One region of the Virgibacillus halodenitrificans genome, then DNA from elsewhere that is predicted to be linked to it. Evidence: riboswitches for the same ligand, from Rfam matches in the RefSeq annotation. Region 1 holds a riboswitch; each other region holds the start of a gene.
What was found. Region 1 has a riboswitch for S-adenosylmethionine ahead of BME96_RS03850 (homocysteine S-methyltransferase family protein). Riboswitches for the same ligand answer to the same signal wherever they lie in the genome.

Region 1 (5,434 bases):
GTTTATAATTGTCCATGTTGTGCCTCCTTACATTTTTCATTTACTTTTCTATACGATAAGAGAAGAAAAAGTTTCCATTTTTCTTCCACTTCAGATTTATGGAATTTCAAGAATATCAGAGGTAGTGATAATCCCTGCTAGTTTTTCTCCCTGCGATCCATTTCTAGTTATTAACAAAGCTTCAAGCCGTTTTCCCTTTGATGCATATTCCTTGTAGAGTTCAACTGCTGCATAGATGGAGGTTGAAGCTGAAATAAATAGCACATTATCTTTTTCTTCGAATGGGAGCACATCCTTCAATAAAATATCGTTGAAAGAGAAACTACCCTCTCCATTATTTTCTGCAAGCCAATTTGTAATTCCTTTCTGTGTAAGTAAACCCATAAACGTTTGATTAGCGTAGACAGGAAATTTGGTATGCCCTTTCTCATGAATGGTGTGTAACATATCTGCTAAAGAATCCTGTTCATCAAAATAATGTACTTTCTTGTTGAATAAGGGAATAACTTTTTTAGGATGTGCAAGCTCTTCTTGGATTGTTTCAATTTTATCAACGATCGAATCATGTGGTTCTGCTATTGCATGTGTAAGCTCCACTTTATTATGTACAATTGCGTTTCGCAGTTCAGCAAATTCCAATAGGTCCTCGCTGTAACGTTTTACCAAAGAATTGGAATTCCTCAGTATTTTAACCATTTTAGAAAATCCTAAATCTTTTTTGTTAATCATCATGGACCTTAACTCTTTTTCAATTCGGTTAAATGCTGTTAAAAATTTCTCTGAGTTTTTGAACATTCGATAATCTCCTGCTTATTAATTTAGTATTCCTAGTATTATTTTAAACTATTATGCGGATGCATGAAAGAAACTAATATATATACTAGGATTCTGTTAATTAAATATCGTTTAGTGAAAGATATGAATTTTCAATTATCCACTTGACAATCCATTCTTGCTCCTGTATGTTATTACTTAATATCAAATTGAATAGTTAGAATTCTTATCCAGAGAGGTGGAGGGACTGGCCCTTTGAAGCCTCGGCAACAGACTTAGCAAAGTACTGTGCCAATTCCAGAAGCATATTACATGCTTGAAGATAAGAGGAGAAACAATATTTTGGTGACAACAGCCTCTTCTTATTTTTAGAAGGGGCTTTTTCTGTTCACACAATAAAAAGAGGAGGAAACAAAATGAAAAGAAGTTTAGAACAACGTCTACAAGATGGGACAGTCATTGCTGGTGAAGGTTACTTATTTGAACTGGAAAGAAGAGGGTATTTACAGGCTGGCTCTTTTGTTCCGGAAGTCGCATTGGATCATCCAGAAGCTTTAAAACAAGCTTACCGCGACTATATGAATGCAGGTTCTGACATTGTCTTGGCATTTACATACAATGCCCACCGAGAAAAGATGCGAATTATCGGTAAGGAAGATTTACTGGAACCATTAAACAGAAATGCAATCCGTCTTGCTAAAGAAGTAGCCAAGGAGCATCCAATCGAAGAAGCGCTGGTAGCAGGAAATATCTCCAATACAAACTTATTTGACCCGAATGACCTTGAATCAAAAGAAAAAGTTATGGAAATTTTTGCAGAGATGGTCCAATGGTGTAAAGAAGAAGGTGTAGATTTCGTTAATGGGGAAACTTTCTACTATTATGAAGAAGCTCTGATTGCTTTAGAGGAAATTAAAAAGCAAGGCTTGCCTGCTGTTATTACATTCGGTTTAATGGGCGAAAACATTCTCCGTGATGGGTATACCGTAGAAGAAGCATGTCGACTCCTTTCCGAAAAAGGAGCATTGGTTGTGGGAATGAACTGTTTCCGTGGGCCACACACTATGCAACCATATATAGTTGATATCAGAAAAAATGTAGATGGCTATGTTGGAGCATTGCCAATTCCATACCGTACTTCAGAAGAACATCCAACCTTTTTTAATTTGCCAGATGGGGGCTGTAGCTGTCATTTGCCTTTAGAGACCACATTCCCAACAGCTTTAGATCCACTTTATCATAACCGTTATGAGTTGGCGGAATGGGCGAAGGAAGCTAACGATCTGGGTGTTAATTATATTGGCTTATGTTGTGGTGCATCTCCGGCAATGCTTCGAGCTGTTGCAGAAGCAGTCGGTGTTGAAACCATTAACTCCAAATATTCACCTGATATGGAAAAGCACTTTTTGTTTGGCAAAGATAAAACATTAAAGCAGCATAATTTAAGTTATCGTTTAAAAGCATAATAAACTTTCAATTAAAGAGGTGATTGTAATGACAAATGAGTTAGTACACCAAGAAAAAAACGAATTATTGCAAGCAATTGATTTATTGAAACAAAAGCAATGGATAGACTTAACTCACACTTTCGGACCGAATTCCCCTCATTTCGCTGCGTTTGATGGTGCGGAATTTAAAACATTATTTGATCACAGCGACGGATTTTTTGCTCAACAATTTAGCTTTGCAGGTCAGTATGGAACACATATAGATGCTCCAATCCACTTCGTACCTAATTCGCGTTATGTTGATGAATTGGATTTAAAGGAACTTGTCCTACCATTAATCGTAATTAATAAATCAAAAGAAGCCCAACTAGATCCTGATTTCACTTTATGTGTTCAAGATATTCTCGACTTTGAAGCGGAGCATGGGGAAATAGAATCCGATGTATTTGTAGCTTTACGAACAGATTGGAGTAAACGTTGGCCAGATCAACTAGCTTTTGACAATAAAGGAGAAGATGGTGATAACCGCACACCTGGATGGGGACTAGATGCTCTAAAATTTTTATTTACGGAAAGAAAGATAAAAGCCATTGGACATGAGACATTCGATACTGATTCTGCTATCGATTATAAAAAACGAGGAAAACTGGCTGGTGAATATTACGTACTTGATCAAGACACGTTCCAAGTAGAATTATTAACAAATCTCTATCAACTCCCTCCCACTGGGGCAGCAATTTTAAATTTTGTACCGAAAGTAGAAGGAGCTTCTGGATTCCCAGTACGATCTTTTGCGATTCTACCTTAGAAATAGGTTACAAAAAAGACAAATGAAGAAAGAAGGATTAGATGATGACTGTTACATTGACGAAAGCACCATTTAAAGCCGACCATGTTGGAAGTTTATTGCGGCCAGATACATTGCACAAAGCAAGAAATGAGTTCAAAGAAAGTACTATTACCGCTAGTCAGCTCCGAGAAATAGAAACAGCTGAAATTAAAAGAATAGTAGATAAACAGATTGAAATAGGTCTTGAAGTAGTAACGGATGGAGAATTCAGACGTTCCTGGTGGCACTTGGATTTCTTGGAGCATTTAGATGGAATAGAAGGATTTGTACCGGAGTCAGGCTACCATTTTCAGGGGGAAGAAACAGAACGATACAATATACGAAATACAGGCAAAATAGCTTTCAACCCAGATCATCCGTTTATTCAGGATTTTATTGAATTTAACAACATTGTAGACGGGCGTGCGACAGCAAAACAGACCATTCCAAGTCCAAACCAACTATTCCACGCTGGTATTCGTAACCCTGAGGTTTATCCTGATGTAGAAACATATGCTGATGACATTATTAAAGCATATCAAGATGCCGTGGCAGCATTCTATAAAGCTGGAGTACGGTATCTTCAATTCGATGATGTTTATATTGCTGGACTAAACGTGGATGACCTCTTCGCATATGAGCCAGATTATTCAAGAGAACAATTAATAGAATTGGCACTACGCGTTGTCAATAGTGTATTGGAAGCAAAACCTGCTGATCTTGCCATTACCACCCACCTTTGTCGGGGTAACTATAAATCGACATGGGCATTTGAAGGTAGTTATGCACAGATAGCTCCTACTTTATTTGCAAAAGAAGAAGTAAATGGCTTCTTTCTTGAATACGATGATGATCGATCTGGCAACTTTCAGCCATTAGCACATATTCCCAATGGGGGAGCACAGGTTGTAATTGGTGCAGTCACCTCCAAGTTTGGAAATCTAGAGGAAAAAGAAGCAATCAAGGCAAGAATAACGGATGCTGCTAAATACGTACCCTTAGAACAGATTTGCTTAAGTCCACAATGTGGATTTGCTTCCACCCATCACGGTAATAAACTAACGGAAGAACAGCAATGGGAAAAATTAAAACTTATCGTTGAGGTTGCTAAAGAAATTTGGAACTAGTAAATTTTTATTCTTTTCCAAAAATAGATTCTATTTTTATGATCTCCCATGTTTTAAACCTCTTAGTGCTGGGAAGTTACTTATATAGGTAGTTTTTCTTATAAAAGGAGGTTGCATATGGGTAAGGAAGTCTTTGGTCCTTTCCAAGCAAATGATGAAGTAATCAGACTTGTAAGCAACTTAGAATTAAAAGGCTATAAATCTGAAAACATTACTGTATTCGCCAACTCTGATGATTTCGAAGAGCTAGACAAAAGAACAGATGTATCTGTTGAAAGTAGTGTGACTGATGAGGAAGAACCTACTTTCATGGACAAAGTAAAACGAATCTTCTCCAATGATGCAGGAACACACCCGCACTTACACGACCGCCTGTTAAATTCTGCTGTAACAGATAAACAAGCCAAGGAATATGTGGATGCAATTGAAGATGGCGGCGTACTTGTAATTGCAAATAATGATTTAAAAATGGGGCATGATGCCACGAATGAACCAATGGTAAATAATACAAATATGAGTGAATCTGCTATTAAAAGAGACTATTAATGAAATGGTGAACATAAAATTGTTCACCTTTTTTATTGTTCAAAAAAGTACTTAAAGTGTAAAACCCCTTCTCCTACTACTGATTTGCCTTTCCTACAGCTTTTAAAAATCTCCCTATCTTAAAAACAAATTCTAAATTTCATATATTTTATTGACATTATATTTATTTCTGCTATGATTTTAAATATTTACACAACATAATGATTAACAAACTTTTTAAGGTTAAAAGTCTAATAATGTTCGGATTTCAAAAAGGAGTCGATAATAAGTATGCTTGCAGAACAAACAATTTTAAGAATACCAGGACCCACACCTATTCCCCCCTCTGTGAATCGGGCAATGAACCAACCAATGATTGGGCACAGGGATCAGGAAACCAAATCTCTCTTAGAAAGCATCAAGCATAGATTAAAGCCAATATTTGGTACGAAGCAAGAAATAATGGTACTTGCAGGAAGTGGAACTGCAGGTTTAGAAACAGCTGTAGTAAATACCGTACAGCCCGGGGATGAGGTATTAGTTATTATTACTGGAGCATTTGGGGAGAGGTTTGCCAAAATCTGTCAGGAGTATAATATTACTACTCATCTACACGATGTCCGTTGGGGTAATGCGGCAGAACCTCAAGCAGTTGCGGAATTACTAAAAAAACATCCGTCCATCAAAGCAGTGTTCGCAACATATTGTGAAACCTCCACGGGAGTATTAAA
Region 2 (5,434 bases), 1.7 Mb from region 1:
ATCGGGAATTAAATATGAAAGAAAAGATTAAAGATGCAACCGTTTCTCAGATGGCAGAATGGCTGGCATCTGATGGTATGTTAATCAAGCGGCCGATTGTAACGGATGGTCAAAAGGTAACAGTAGGGTATAAAGAAGAATCATTTAACGAAAATTGGTTATAAAATAAGATAAAACACTAGAAAAAAATGATTATAACTTGTATAGTTAAATTGGAATTATCTAATGGAGGGATAGCAATGAACTTACCAAAAGATCTATTATATTCAGAAGAACATGAATGGGTAAAAAAAGAAGATAATAAAGTCCGTATTGGGATTACTGACTTCGCTCAAGATGAACTGGGAGATATTGTTTTTGTAGAATTACCAGAAGTTGGCGAAGAAATTGAGTTAGACGAGCCATTTGGTAGTGTGGAATCAGTTAAAACTGTTTCTGAGCTTTATGCACCAATCAGTGGTAAAGTTGTAGAAGTAAATGAAGAACTTGAAGATAGCCCTGAATTTGTAAACGAATCTCCATACGAAAAAGCATGGATGATCGTTGTTGAACCATCCAACAATGATGAAATGGATGACCTTTTATCAAGCGATAAATATGAGGAATTCATTAAAGAAGACTAATTATAAATAAATTCAATTTAACTGGGCTGGCATATAACTTTTAAAAAGGTTGTATAGCCAGCCTTGTTTTCATCATATAATGAATTATGTAGACCATATTGCTTGAATTCCTGAGAGGTGTTGTGTAATCATGGCTCATGAATCTGAAAAGGTAATTATTGTGGAAGGATTAACAGACAAAAAGCAAATAAACAAAGTAATCACAGATGATGTTACAATTATTTGTACAAACGGAACCCTTGGGGTCGAGAGGTTCGATGAACTTCTGGAAACATATCATTTGGATTATAAAGACGTGTTTATTTTTGTTGATGAGGATCGTTCCGGCTGGAAGCTCAGAAAACAACTAGCGCGAGAACTACCTCACGCCGAGCACATTTATGTAAGTAGTGAATATCGTGAAGTTGCTACAACCCCGGAACATATTTTGGCAGCAGCTTTGTTAAATAAACGGATAGCTGTAAACCCAATGTTCCTTCTTTAGAAGGTGATTTTTTGCAGGAAATTAAGACAGATCAATTAGAGCAGTCTGAGTATTTACTTTATATTTATACCCCCTTTTGCGGTACCTGCTCAGTAGCCAAAGGGATGCTTGAAAAGATTGAAACTGTTCATAAGGAAAACCTTTTTCTTACTATGAATGCTTCTTTACACCCTGAATTCATGCTTGAAAATGAGGTGGAGAGTGTACCTTGCTTATTAATTAAGCAAAAAAATGAAATTAAAGAAAAAGTGTATGCATTTAAGTCAATCGGTAATCTTTACACGTATCTATTGGAATATAAACCAGAATTGTTCTTATCGAGTTGATTATATAAACGATTGACAATATGTCAGGCGCATGATACTATTTGTCTATTAAATTTAAACTTAATAACGTGACTCTTATCTAGAGCGGTGGAGGGACTGGCCCTGTGAAACCGCGGCAACCTTCAAACATTTCTGTTTGAAAGGTGCTAACTCCAGCAAAGTGAAAGCTTTGGAAGATGAGAGAACGAAATGACAATAACTAACGTCTTTCTGTTCTCTTGCAGAAAGACGTTTTTAATTTTGTAGGTGTATAAATTATAAAGCTTTTACAATTATTCTGAGCCCCCTTATTTTGATGTAGAAACAATCTTTTAGGGTAAAATAGGCTTGTTGTAGTTTATGAGGAGGATTAAGCGTGATTTCGATAAAGGGTTTAAGCAAAATTTTTAACACAGATGCACATAATCAAGTGACAGCAGTTGATAATATAACCCTGACCATTAATGAAGGTGATATTTTTGGATTTATTGGTTATAGTGGAGCGGGAAAAAGTACATTTGTACGCTTGTTGAATCGCTTGGAAGAACCAACGGGAGGCCAAATAACAATTAATAACCAGGAAATTAGTTCCTTGAAAACAAAAGGACTTCGATTAGCTCGTCAGGAAATTGGGATGATATTTCAACATTTTAATCTATTATGGTCTCGAACGGTAAAAGAGAATATTACGTTTCCTTTAGAAATTTCAGGTGTGCCTAAAACTGAGCGAGATGACAGAGTACAGGAATTAATTAATTTGGTTGGTTTAGCAGGTAAAGAAAATGCATATCCTTCTCAACTAAGCGGAGGACAGAAACAGCGTGTAGGTATAGCCCGGGCATTGGCAAACAAACCAAAAGTTTTGCTTTGTGATGAAGCTACATCTGCTCTGGACCCTGAAACTACAAATTCAATTCTGGATTTATTAGTGGACATTAATAATAAACTTGGCTTGACCATTATCTTGATAACTCACGAGATGCATGTTATACGCAAAATTTGTAATCGAGTTGCTGTAATGGAGAGTGGCAAGATTGTGGAGCAAGGAAACGTCCTAGATGTCTTTTTAAAACCAAAACAAGAAGTTACACGTAAATTTGTAGAACAGGTAATGGGTAGTAATGAAGAGGAAGAAGACTTACAGCAACTTATCCAGTCATACAAACACGGAACAATTATACGATTGCATTTTGTTGGAGAAACTACTAACCAAGCCCTGATCAGTCAAGTTGCTAAAAAATTTAATGTAGACATTAATATATTACAGGGTAAAATCACACAGACACAGGCAGGGGCTTATGGTTCACTATTTGTACAAATGGATGGTGACCAGACTGAAATAAAACAAGCTATTCAGTATATCGAAAAAGAAACCTCTGTAGAATTGGAGGTTGTACAGCATGTTAACTGATTTATTCCCAAATATTAATTTGGAAGATTTTTGGGTCGCCACTTATGAAACTTTTTATATGACAATCATTGCTTTAATTGGGACGTTTATTCTTGGTATATTACTTGGGTTACTTTTATATCTAACAACAAAAAATGGAATATGGCAAAATAAGTTTGTGCACTTTGTTGTAGCTGCGTTTGTAAATATATTTAGAGCTATCCCTTTCATTATTCTTATACTATTGTTATTTCCATTCACTAATTTTCTCATGGGTACGATCCGTGGACCAAATGGCGCATTGCCTGCCTTAATTATTGGAGCAGCTCCTTTTTACGGAAGATTAGTAGAAATTGCATTGAGAGAAGTAGATAAAGGTGTTGTGGAAGCAGCCAAAGCAATGGGAGCTAAAACTAGCACAATTATTTTCAAGGTATTATTGCCTGAGTCAATGCCTGCTCTTATTTCAGGGTTAACAGTAACGGCAATTGCCTTAATTGGTTATACAGCAATGGCCGGAGCAATTGGGGCTGGTGGTTTGGGAAGCTATGCATATTATTCCGGGTTCCAGCGTCGTGACTTCGATATTGTATTGATTTGTTCCATTATCATTGTAATTATTGTATTTATTTTCCAATTTATTGGAGACTATATCGCTAACAAGCTGGATAAGAGATAAATTAAAATTAATCAGGAGGAACTTAACATGAATAAATTTATTGCTTTTGTATCATTATTATTGGCACTTGTTTTAGCAGCATGTGGTGGGGAGGACAAAGCTTCAGATGAAAATACAATTAAAGTAGGAGCATCGAGTGTGCCCCATGCTGAAATATTAGAAGAGGCAAAACCTTTACTTAAAGAAGAAGGCATTACATTGGAAATAGAACAATATGAGGACTATGTATTACCTAATGATGATTTGGCAAACGGAGATTTAGATGCGAATTACTTTCAGCATATACCTTATTTAGAACAGACTATAGAAGATACAGGCTATGAACTGGATTATATTGATGGTATACACATTGAACCAATGGGAGCTTACTCAAAAGGAATTAAGAGTATGAAGGAAATACCTGATGGTACTGAGGTTATTATGAGCAATTCTGTTTCTGATCGTGGCCGTGTACTCGCATTGTTTGAAAAAGAGGGTTTAATTAAATTGGATAAGAATGTGAAAAAAGCTGAGGCTACAGTAGATGACATTGTAGAAAACCCTAAAAATTTGAAGTTCACACCAGATTATGATCCAGCTTTATTGCCGGAACTATATGAAACAGAAGAGAATGCCCTTGTGGTTATTAATACAAACTACGCAATTGGGGCAGAACTGAATCCTACGGAAGATGCCTTATTTATTGAGGACGAAAAGTCACCATATGTGAATGTGATTGCAGTCCAAGCTGAAGATAAAGATAATAAAGCACTAAATAAATTGGTTGAAGTTCTTCATTCCAAAGAGATCCAGGACTATATATTGGAAAAATATGATGGTGCAGTTGTCCCAGTGGGAAGCAATGAGTAAATACTGAGCATTTAACAGTATATGCTTGAAATAAGCGAAATGTTTATGTAGGGGATGCACATTCTGAATATTACCACCTCATATGGAGTTAAATCCTTACTTATACGTTTATAAGCTCATTGAAGCGGGAATTGTCCTTGTGTTACGATAAGTAACGTAAACAAACCGAAAGGATGATTCACTATTAATAGTGGAATAAGTATGAATTACACTCCTGAAATGGAGAAAGCTATGCAACAATCCCATAAAATTGGGTATGCAGAGTATGAACGTAAGTTGGAAAATCGTCTCGCAGTAGAAAAAAGAAGAGAACGTGAATATGAACAATGCAAACAGCTGAAAGCGGACTTAGAAAGCCAAATACAGAGATAAATAGAGAATTCATTGTACCGGTGTCCTTGTGGGCATCGGTATTGCTATGCTTTAAGAAAGGGCACTATATTATGTAGAAGTATTAGATTAGTTCGGGAAATAGATAAAATGTAAACTAACTTTTGGTATTTAAGTTACGTATGAAAAATATCTTTGTTGTTGGAAAGCTCACTGAAATATTGAAGAGGTAAGCCCCATTGAATTCCGTTGCATGCGGACGCTTTCACACCTCCGGGTACAAGTGCGAAATCTGCTCGTAATCTCGCAGTGTCTTCTTTGCCGCCAAATATATTATCAATTATCACTACGATGTGACGATATTACTAACACATCCAAGCGGAGGAAAAGTATGAAGACTCCTCGAAAATGGAAATACACATTTTCTTCGTGCGATGCCTTGCTGACGTAGCGCGGGAAAAGCGAGACTAGCGAGACCCCGCAGAACGGAACTAATTAGGAACAAAGGCTAAGTTCGTCACGTCCTGTGACAACGCCTTTGTAACCAGCATCCTGCAGGCCCGAGTTCGAGGAGGCTTGCAGGCCGCCCGCGGAAAGCGTAATATTTTTCCGCAGCGATTTGGTGCTCCATCCACTAGATCGCATTTCTCTCCAACTCTACAAATAATTGGAACGTTTGTTGGGTGACATTGTAATTACATAATGTAAGGTTAAAAAATATGCTCATCCATTATACTTAGAAACGGTAAAGAAAAATGAATTTAACTGAAACCA
Region 3 (5,434 bases), 1.7 Mb from region 1:
ACTGTAATTCAACATAGAGTTGAATTAGGTTCGATTTTTAATAAAATAGTATATTTTGTTACAAGCTCTTTATACTACAAATCAGTTATTACCGTCGTAGCCTCTTGCTTTTTAAGAATTTCAATAAAATAACTCAATTGCTTCTTCGTTCGATTCCAAATATCTTCATCAACAATTGGATTATACTTTTGTTTATCTATCTGACAATCAAGCATGTAAATACCTTTTAGTGTCTGCCCTTTCAATGTTGCTAGTAAGGGCTTCATTGTATATTCAAGTGCAAGCATATGAGATGGACTTCCTCCGGTCATCAGTGGCAGAACCGGTTTATGCTGCAATATGTCCTGTGGTAATATATCAAACAACGATTTTAACACTCCCGAATAAGCAGCTTTATACACAGGTGAACCTACAATAACACCACTTGCTTCGTTTAACGTTTTAGCGACTTGTTGAACTGAAGGGCTATCATAGTTTCCTTGAAACAAGTCATCTGAAGGAATCTCCCTGATACTAATATGCTTAATAGTGAAATGTTCCCTCTCCAACAATTCTCCTAAATACTTTAATACTCTATCGGATCTGGAAGATAATGAAGGACTTCCAGAAATAATGGCAACTTCACGCATGTGATCATCCTCTCTTTTTTCACTTGTTTTTCAAAAAATACAGCATTTATCTTATCTTGCTCTCTCCTAAACAAAATTTCTATTTAAAATACCACTTCCAAAGCGATAGTCCGACAATCAATAGAAAAAAGATAAAACCATATAACCAGATAGAAAGCATTGGATTCACAAAAATAGTTCTCATCCTCTCTTAATTAGCTTTTAATTGTTTACTTGATTTTGCATATTTGGCGTCTTTTCTCAGAATCGCTGACAGGAGAACAATGGTTGCAATTCCTATCAAGGTGGCAATAGCTCCTGCTGTCATTGTGCTTGGTACAAGTCCACAGAAATAAAGCAGCAAATACGACAACAATCCAGTACCCATTGAAAGCTCAGCCGCACGTTTGGAAGCTTTTTTCTTTCCGTAAACTGCGTAAAGAATTGGCCCCATCGTGCCTGCAGCAACACCGGAAATACCGATCCACATGATATCTCCCATATAGACAGGAGGTCGAAGTACAATTAGAAATGCAGCCAGACCGATAAATGGTACAGAAAGCCGGCTAATTTGCAGTGCAATCTTTTCTGCTTTCGAAGGAGTGAGACGAATGACACCTTTTTTAACCAGAACTTTCAGGAAAATATCGTTGGCAAATACAGTTGAAATGGAGACAAATAATCCATCTGTTGTAGACATGGCTGCAGCAAGAATAACCACACCGATTATTGCGACAACTACTGCTGGAAAGGCCCAAACAGCGTATTCCATTAATGCCAGGTCAGACTCTGCCACTCCATTCCCTAAGGCTACTCGGCTATAAATCCCGCCAAATAATACGACAAGTGAAAACGCTGTTGCGATTACGTATGTCAAAATCATTTTCCCGATATCTTTTTCATTTTTTAATCCTAGAACTTTATTGAAAAGATGGGGAGCTGAAGCGAATGCCCATTGAATTACAATTGCTCCAACTACGACAGCAACAGAATAAAAATGTGCGGATTCCGGGTTAAATACTTCGACCAAATTAGCATCTTGACTAGCTAGTTGATTCGTAATACCTGTAAAGGTTGCTGTAATGCTTCCTTTCCAAAAGAGAACAATACCGGAAATAAAGATAAAAGTACCGGCAATCCCCATCATTATCGACTGAACAGCATCTGTGTAAATATCTGCAAACGCTCCGCCTGCAAAGACATAAAGTACGACAATGGTGGTGATCAGCAAAAGGCCCCCAGTATAAGACATCCCAAGAAGATATTCAAAAATACGTGCCCCTGCAACAAATTGAGCAGCAATATAAAAGATATTGAAGAGTAAAATAACCCCACTTCCTACTCGTAAAATATCACTTTTATAAAAGTCGCCAAGCCAATCTGGTAGAGAAAGTGATTTTTGTCCTGTATTTAACTTTCTAACACGCTTTGCTACCATTAGCACACCAATTGGTCCACCTCCAATTATTGCTAAAAAGAGCCAAAGATTGGAATAACCCCAGGCATGTGACCAACCGGGATAGCCAAGAAATGTGGCAGCACTCAAATACGTGGCTGAAAATGAAAGTCCAAGCACATATGGGCCAAGACTACCTCCACCTATAGCAAAATCACTTACATTTTTTGTTTTTCTTGCACTTATTAAACTGAGGACAAACATGATGGCAAGAAATGCACCAAAACCTATCCATGTATAGAGTGTAACAGTACCCATCATTAACCTCCTTCTTATTTTTGGTTCTAAGGTTATCCAATGATTCGCAAAATAGTAGCTTGGTAGGGCTACAAATCGCCGTATCGGAAAAATGCTTGGCGAGCAATCCTCAGCTAGCTCCTGAATATGTACTGCCGATTAATTCGTTCCCCGGTGGATTATTCTGCTCTGCTGCCGATTAATTCGTTCCCCGGTGGATTATTCTGCTCTGCTGCCGATTAATTCGTTCTCCGGTGGATTATTCTGCTCTGCTGCTGATTAATTCGTTCTCCGGTGGATTACTCTGCTCTGCTGCCGATTAATTCGCTCTCCGGAGGATTACTCCGCTCTGCTGCCGATTAATTCGTTCTCCGGAAGATTATTCCGCTCTGCTGCCGATTAATTCGTTCTCTGGCAGATTACTCTGCTCTGCTGCCGATTTATTCGTTCTCTGGCAGATTACTCCGCTCTGCTGCTGATTAATTCGTTCTCTGGCGGATTATTCTGCTCTGCTGCTGATTTATTGTTTTCATGAAACTTGTTCGCTCACTAGTCCGCAATTTTATGAATCTACGAGATAACGCCTGTACCCAGCATTTACAATAGAACCTTATTTTTATAGAAAAGCAGTTAACTATTAAGTTGGTTGAATAATACCGAGCCTTCTTGCCGGGTGATCTTCTGGAAGATGACGTCTTCCTTTTCCAAACATATTTTCTCGGAGCGTTTCACCCTCGTATTCCTTTCTGTATATACCGCGCTTTTGTAATTCTGGGACAACGTGATCTACAAATTCTGTAAACGTACCTGGAGAATAGGCTTGAGCAATATTAAAACCATCTGCATCTCCTTCAAATGCCCATTGTTCAATTTGATCAGCAATCTGCTCAGGAGTTCCAATAAATTTAACGGTGCCATTTCCAAGTCCATGATTTTTAATTGCTTCACGTAACGTCCATTTCTTATTCGGATCCTTTGTATACATATCGAGATTGCCTTGAACTGCATCCGTGTCCATATCCTGCAGGTATTGGTCGGGGTCATAAGCTGAGAAATCAATTCCTGTATGACCAGATAAGAGCGAGGCTGTTCCTTCATAGCTGACATGGTTGGTTAATTCATGAAGCTTTGCATGCGCCTCTTCTTCAGTAGAACCAATAATTGGAAGGATCATTGGAAATATTAGTACGTTACGTGGATCCCGTCCCTGTTGCTTTGTACGTCTGCGAATATCAGCGGTATAGTTTTTCAGTGCCTCCAATGAATGGTTCTTAGTAAAAACAGCTTCCGCATGTTTGGCGGCAAAGTCCCTTCCTTTCGGTGAAGCTCCTGCCTGAAACAATACAGGGGTCTGTTGAAGGGATGGCTCTACCAAATGAGGACCAGGTACTTTAAAAAATTCACCTTCATGATTAATGGTGTGTACTTTGGCTGGATCTGCAAATGTATCGTTCTTCTTATCATGTACCACCGCATCTACTTCCCAGCTATACTCCCATAACTTATAGACAACTTCCAAAAACTCATCTGCTCGATCATAACGGAGTTCTTTGGGTAGTCGACCGGAAAGCCCTAAGTTAACTGCCTCACTTTCCAAATACGAAGTAACTACATTCCAGGCAAGTCTTCCACCAGTTAAATGATCAAGTGTTGATAACTGCCTTGCCAGAGAATATGGCTGGGCATAGGTTGTGGAAATAGTTGGTGCAAAACCTAAATATTTTGTTGCAGCAGCCATTGCTGCAATAGGGATAACTGGATCATGTGCAGGTAACTGTACCGCATGTTTTACCGCTGCATCATGGCTGTTTCCATAAACACTATACGTTCCAAGTACATCTGCAATAAACAATGCGTCGAACTTTCCGCGTTCTAATGTTTTTGCAGCATTAATCCAATAGGTTAATTGATTATGCTCTGTCCCTTGGTCCTCCTTATACTTCCAAAGTCCTGTCGAATGTGGAGATGGTGAATTTTGAATGAATCCATTTAAATGAATTTGCTTTTTCATGTAACAAAACTCCTTTTTTAAAATTAGTTGCCTGAAACAATAAATAACTTTACCAATCGATTTACTTGGTTTATTAAATAAGCATTCCAATCCAACTTATCATCACTCGATTACTGTTGATAAAATATTCACCTAGTGATTTGGTTCCATAAATTTCTAGTTCTATGTTCAACTAGTGCTATCTTGTTGTTTTAAAAGCTTAGAGTGCTTAAATAAAAAACCTCTTCCCGATGAGAAAGAGGTTTTTTAATATATCCACCCATCTCATCTTTCAAGCTGCACGCTTGCTGGATTTAGCACCTTGTTACATGTAACGGTTGCTGCGGGATCACAGGACCAGGTTCCTCCCCCGACTCTAGATAAGAAATGACTTATTCAATTTTTAAATTGTATTCATCTTAACTAAACAGCAGATTACTGTCAAGAAAGAATTTTAAAATTATTCAAAAATATTACTTTATACCCATCTTGTAGTTAATACCTTTTTTCTTGTATAGAATTCAAGGCCATCCTTTCCATTTGCATGTAGATCACCATAAAAAGAATCTTTCCAGCCTGAAAACGGGAAGAAAGCCATTGGAGCAGGCACACCAATATTTACGCCTAACATTCCTGCATCAATCTTCTCACGAAACGTACGTACATACCCGCCATCTCTAGTAAAGAGGCAAGCGCCATTTGCAAATCTTGATTTATTAGTTAGATTAATAGCACTCTCTAAATTTTCCACTCTACTAATCGCCAATACTGGTGCAAAAATTTCATCCTGCCATATCTTCATCTCACTTGTTACATGATCAAAGATAGTTGGTCCTACAAAATAGCCTTCACGCTTCGTATCAGCATCCTCCCGGCCATCCCGAATGAGTTTAGCGCCCTCCTTCTCACCAGTTTCGATATATTGCAGAGTTCTCTGCTTATGTTGCTCTCTAATCACCGGGCCAAGGAAAACATCTTCATTTAATCCATTTCCAATTTTAAGCTCGTTCGCTTTATTCACAAGCATTTCAATAAATTGATCTGCAATTTCCTCTTCCACTGCTACTACCGAACATGCCATGCACCTTTCTCCTGCAGAACCGAATGCAGCAGAAATAATTTGTGTTGTTGCATTTTCCAAGT
Region 4 (5,434 bases), 220 kb from region 1:
TGTCTACAATGTCTTCACTATTGTAATCTGAAGTATCAATTGTCCATTTACCGTCCTCTTGCAGCATTTTTATTTTCATATCATTTCCAGACTTAATTTCTAATTTATTTACCATTGCATCAAATTTTGATAAAGCATATTCATTTGCCTTCTCACGGTCGTATTCTTTATTATCCAAATATTCCTGTTGATACTCACGCACCATCTCAGATAAGTCATTTAAAGGAAGAGCTGAATATTCTATACTAACAACCGCCTTACCATTCACATTTTCAAGTGTTGATGTTTGCATTTCAGCTTTTTCAGCAAGTGCAGACTTAAACCCGTTATAGAATTTATCAAGATGCTTATCAGGTACGCCTTCATAGAAGACTGTATTAATATTTTCTTTAAAACCTTTCTTTCCTTCATCCTGCAACGCTGCTTTGTCTGCTGATACTAACTTCTCATAATCTGCGTTGTCTACATCAAGATAAATTGTTTCAATATACGCTGTTAATGCTTTTGCAGGGTCTTCCAGCGTTTCAAAGCTTTCATTATATTTTGAAGTGTCCAGCTCAAGCTTGGCTTCTTCATCTTCTCCTCCCATTGAAGTAGGACGAATAGCTAACTCATATTTTTTATCCTTTTCAACTGTAAAAGCTACTTTTAGATCTTTTGACTTATTTGCTCCAATTTCTCCGTCAGCAGATTCCAATTCGTATGTCGCATCAGAGTCGGCATCTAGCTCTTGATCTTCATCATATAATTTAATACTACGACTTGGGCTTACATTAACCTCTGAATCTGTTACATTTTTAACCTTTATATCAATAGCTAACGTTCCAGTCTCTCCTTCAGAAGTACCATTATCATTATTTACTAACATATAAGTAGCGTTTTCAATAGAAGCTTCTATTGTCTTACTCTTCCCTGCTGAACTAGTTGATGCAGATTCTGTTTCCCCTTTGTTACTGCATCCTGCAGCTATAATTGCAAAAAACACTAAAACTACGAAAATAACTTTTTTCGACATATTCACTTTCTCCTTTACAATAAATTTAAAATAGTATGACGAATAATAAGAAAGAGGTACCTCCTTTTACAAAAACTAACACTTTTTTACAATTTAATGTCTAAAATGTTACAACCAACATTTAGTATAGATATGCCCTTTAGGAGAGTCAACAATAATAATGGTAATTACTTTGAAATAAGTCTAAATAACCATATGTATCCAATATAAGAAAATTAATCTAGTACTTTAGACCTTTACATATTTATGACACTATTCTATGTATCCAGTAAATATCTTGTTATAGTATGATTCATAAAAAAACCCCTACTCACTTTTGAAAAAAAGTAAATAAGGGAGGGGAAAATACTATTTCTTCATCCATTTTGGTTTGCCGAATCCTTGGAACTTTTCATCGATTATTTTCTCAAAGTCCTCTGATTCGATAACTTCTTTTATATCCTTGGCAAACTGTTTATCTACATCCTTTGTATTTATGACCACTCTATTTCGGTAATCATCAGGCATATCTTCGAGTGCTAATGCATCCAGTAAGTCCATTTCTGCGGCAAGTGCATAATTACCTGGAACAGCAGAAAGATCTTCACTTTCTACCAAACGTGGAAGTTGAGCAGCTTCTACTTCTACAAATTTCAAGTTCTTCGGATTTCCGATAATATCTTTGACAGATGCAGTTAATGCATCTACCTTATCACTAATTGTAATCAACCCTTCATCCTCAAGCATACCAAGTGTCCTTGCAAGATTGGTAGGATCATTAGCAATAGCAATTTGACTTCCTTCTTCTATTTCATCAATACTGCTATATTTTTCTGAGTATAAACCCATTGGTGCAGTGGGAACAATTATTACTTCAGAGAGTTCCATATTGTTTTCTTTTGCAAAAGCTTCCATATAGATTTTGTGCTGAAACAGGTTAGCGTCCAGGTCTCCGTTATGTAGTGCTTTATTTGGTTGTACGTAATCGGTGAATTCCTGATTGGCTACCTCGTATCCCTTTTCTTCTAAAAGGGGAGCAATTGCTTTGGTTACCATATCGCTGTAAGGACCAACTGTTGCTCCAAATTGAATTTTCTTCGTTTCTTCATTACTTCCTGCTGCATCTTTTCCGCAACCAGCTACTACTAAAATTAAAAGTAATGCTGTGCATACCCATACGATTTTTTTCATTTTATTTCCCTCCAGTTTAATTTCATTACATTTTTTAAAACGGAAAGTTGGACCACGACTATCTCTTATTCACTGTCTTCGCGATAAAATCACCGAGATATTGAATGAATTGCACAAGAACAATAAGTACAATTACGGTAGTGAACATGACCGTATCGTCATAACGGTAGTATCCGTAACGAATAGCTAAATCGCCAATTCCACCGCCACCAATTGTTCCAGCCATTGCGGAGTAGCCAATCAGGCTAATTGCTGTGATGGTTATTCCACTAATTAATCCCGGCTTCGTCTCAGGGAGGATAATATCCTTAATGATTAACCACGGAGAAGCGCCAACTGCAATGGCAGCTTCAATGACTCCCTTATCAATTTCCCTGGCAGCAGATTCAACGATTCGCGCATAGAATGGAATTGCCGCAACGGAAAGCGAAACAGATGCTGCGATGGCTCCTGTTGTTGTTCCAACAAGAAAGTCGGTAAATGGGAGTAGGAACACAAGTAAAATAATAAACGGTATAGAGCGGATCAGATTTACAATAACGCCTAGTATTGTCTTCGCCACACGATTTTGCCAGAATAATCCCCGCTCCGTTACAAACAAAAGAATACCAACAGGTAAACCTATTATAAGAGCAACGAGTAATCCAATACCTACCATAATCAATGTTTCATAGAAAGCCACATTAAGTTCTGGTAAAATTTCTATGATTCTATCGAGCATGCTGAATCACCTCCACCTGCTGTAATCGCTCTTCCACATATCTTCTTGCTCTTTCCATTTCATCCAAGTCACCTAATAGCTCCATAATAAAAATCCCCAGTGGCTTTTCCTTAATGTACTCTACTTTTCCGTGAAGAATATTCGCACTAACTTTATGTGCTTGTAGCATATCGGAAACAATTGGATCACTTGCAAGATCACCTCTAAACTGAAGCTGGAGAATCATCCCTTTACATTGCTCCAAAAGTTGTTTAGGCAGATCAAAATTTAATACCGTGTCGATGAATTGCTTGGTAAGTTCTTCTTTAGGGTTAGAGAATATTTCATAAGTAGCTCCCTGTTCAATGATCTTGCCGTCCTGCATAACGGCACATCTGTCACAGATTTCCTTCACGACCTCCATCTCATGCGTAATTAACACAATAGTAATTCCAAGCTCATGATTAATCTTTTTCAATAAAGCTAATATAGATTTAGTCGTGCTCGGGTCAAGCGCGGAGGTTGCCTCATCACAAAGTAAAACCTTTGGGTTGTTAGCAAGGGCTCGAGCAATACTAACCCGTTGCTTTTGACCACCACTTAATTGTGCAGGATATTGCTCTGCTTTATCGGCTAATCCAACAAGCTTGAGTAACTCAAGCACACGTTTTTTTCGTTTTTCAGTTGGGATGCCAGCTGCTTTTAAAGCAAAAGCGACATTATCAAATACTGTCTTTGCTGAAGCTAAATAAAATCCCTGAAAAATCATTCCAATCGACTGCCTTGCCTTACGCAGCCCCTTTGGAGATAACCTTAGTAAATCGACTCCATCAACAATTACCTTACCGGAGGTTGGCCTTTCAAGTATGTTCATACAGCGAATTAAAGAGCTCTTTCCGGCTCCACTATACCCAACAATACCGTAAATCTCTCCCTTATGTACTTCTAAATTAACCTTATCTACTCCGACAACATGGCCTGTTTTTGCTTTGTAAATTTTAGATAAATCCTTAATTACAATCATAGACTCGTACCTTCCCATCCTGCATTTTACTAATAAGCCACCTATTTATAATCCATACAAAAACCCCCTTTCATTATGAAAGAGGGTGAATGATAAACGATTTATCAACACTTATCTCTCAGAATGAAAACATTCTGCAGGAAGTAGCACCACTCCAATTGGAAGGTTGCTGTGACATCTCAGGGCCTTTCCCTCCGTCACTCTCGATAAGAAAAATTCTTACTATTCAATTAGGTAGCTTTTATCATAATCCGACAAAAGTCTTTTGTCAATGCTTTTTTTGGAATATCTCCATTTTTCCGATTCTTTCTGCAGCTTCTATTAATCGCTCTTCACTTGCCAGCAGGCCTACACGTACATAACCTTCCCCATTTTTACCGAACCCATTTCCTGGAGCCACTACCACATGCGCTTCGTTCAGCAGAAGATCTGAAAATGTTTCGGAGGTATAACCATCTGGTACAGGTAGCCAAGTGAAGAAGGTGCCTTTGGATTTCGGTACATTCCAGCCAATCTCTTGAAGTTTCTCCACAAATACATTACGTCTTTTTTCATATGTATTTACTAATTTTTCAACAGCAGACTGATCGCCAAGCAATGCTTTTTCAGCAGCCTGCTGCACCGCTCCAAAAAGACTTACATATAGATGATCCTGGATTAAATTTAAGCTTTTAATAACAGAAGGATTTCCCACCGCAAAACCAACTCGCCATCCAGCCATATTATATGTTTTTGATAAAGTATACATTTCTACCCCAACGTCTTTAGCCCCTTCCGACTGTAAAAAGCTTTGAGGTTTTTCCCCATCAAAACCGATTGCACCATAAGCAAAGTCATGTACAACACAAATGCTATATTTATTGGCTAAAGCAATTGTTTCATCAAATAATTTCTTATTTGCGGTTGCCGCAGTAGGGTTATTGGGATAATTCAAGAACAATAGCTTTGCATCTTCCAATGTTTTCTCATCTAACTCGCCATAATCCGGCAAAAAGTCATTCTTCTCCAGCAAAGGCATATAGGCTGGTATCGCATTCGACAGAGCAATACCCGACATATAATCTGGATAACCTGGGTCTGGCACTAATGCTAAATCACCTGGATTTAACAGACACTGACTGATTTCCACTAACCCCGTTTTAGCACCAAATAAAATAGCAACCTCTGTATTTGGATCAATATCCACTCCATATTCCCGCTTATAAAAAGAGGCAATGGCCTGTTTCAAAAAAGGTTGCCCAGTGAACGGAGAGTATTTATGATATGTTGGGTTATCAGCAGCAGCTTTTAATTCATCCACGATATGCTGTGGTGTAGGTAGATCAGGATTTCCCTGTCCAAGATTTATAACGTCATGCCCAGCATCCGTCAGCTTTTTTGCTTTCATAACAAGACTGGCAAAAAACTGTTCCGGGAGTCTTTTTAATGTATCAGAAAACTCAAAGGTCTGCACCATTCTCACACTCCTGAAGTAATAAAATTCTAACTATTTATACTATAGGAGAAATAATTATTTGTAAAGCAG

Region 2: another riboswitch for S-adenosylmethionine. It lies ahead of BME96_RS12835 (methionine ABC transporter ATP-binding protein); the one in region 1 lies ahead of BME96_RS03850 (homocysteine S-methyltransferase family protein).
Region 3: another riboswitch for S-adenosylmethionine. It lies ahead of BME96_RS14850 (LLM class flavin-dependent oxidoreductase); the one in region 1 lies ahead of BME96_RS03850 (homocysteine S-methyltransferase family protein).
Region 4: another riboswitch for S-adenosylmethionine. It lies ahead of BME96_RS04945 (methionine ABC transporter ATP-binding protein); the one in region 1 lies ahead of BME96_RS03850 (homocysteine S-methyltransferase family protein).

The regions. Positions count from the first base shown of each region.
Region 1 covers NZ_CP017962.1:739,940-745,373, reverse strand. Annotated here, with positions in the region: gene BME96_RS03860 (RDD family protein) at 1-16, opposite strand, end outside; gene BME96_RS03855 (CBS domain-containing protein) at 97-795, opposite strand; SAM riboswitch class I at 998-1,103, shown strand; gene BME96_RS03850 (homocysteine S-methyltransferase family protein) at 1,191-2,240, shown strand; gene BME96_RS03845 (cyclase family protein) at 2,269-3,030, shown strand; gene BME96_RS03840 (5-methyltetrahydropteroyltriglutamate--homocysteine S-methyltransferase) at 3,075-4,178, shown strand; gene BME96_RS03835 (general stress protein) at 4,296-4,724, shown strand; gene BME96_RS03830 (pyridoxal-phosphate-dependent aminotransferase family protein) at 4,995-5,434, shown strand, end outside.
Region 2 covers NZ_CP017962.1:2,452,792-2,458,225, reverse strand. Annotated here, with positions in the region: gene BME96_RS12855 (arsenate reductase family protein) at 1-164, shown strand, start outside; gene gcvH (glycine cleavage system protein GcvH) at 240-623, shown strand; gene BME96_RS12845 (toprim domain-containing protein) at 754-1,107, shown strand; gene BME96_RS12840 (thioredoxin family protein) at 1,119-1,433, shown strand; SAM riboswitch class I at 1,506-1,616, shown strand; gene BME96_RS12835 (methionine ABC transporter ATP-binding protein) at 1,789-2,823, shown strand; gene BME96_RS12830 (methionine ABC transporter permease) at 2,813-3,481, shown strand; gene BME96_RS12825 (MetQ/NlpA family ABC transporter substrate-binding protein) at 3,509-4,330, shown strand; gene BME96_RS19875 (YuzK family famiily protein) at 4,532-4,702, shown strand.
Region 3 covers NZ_CP017962.1:2,906,436-2,911,869, forward strand. Annotated here, with positions in the region: gene ssuE (NADPH-dependent FMN reductase) at 75-629, opposite strand; gene BME96_RS14845 (sodium:solute symporter family protein) at 820-2,322, opposite strand; gene BME96_RS14850 (LLM class flavin-dependent oxidoreductase) at 2,939-4,312, opposite strand; SAM riboswitch class I at 4,574-4,678, opposite strand; gene BME96_RS14855 (CoA-acylating methylmalonate-semialdehyde dehydrogenase) at 4,770-5,434, opposite strand, start outside.
Region 4 covers NZ_CP017962.1:961,895-967,328, reverse strand. Annotated here, with positions in the region: gene BME96_RS04960 (DUF5105 domain-containing protein) at 1-1,015, opposite strand, end outside; gene BME96_RS04955 (MetQ/NlpA family ABC transporter substrate-binding protein) at 1,364-2,185, opposite strand; gene BME96_RS04950 (methionine ABC transporter permease) at 2,244-2,906, opposite strand; gene BME96_RS04945 (methionine ABC transporter ATP-binding protein) at 2,896-3,909, opposite strand; SAM riboswitch class I at 4,018-4,122, opposite strand; gene BME96_RS04940 (pyridoxal phosphate-dependent aminotransferase) at 4,178-5,362, opposite strand.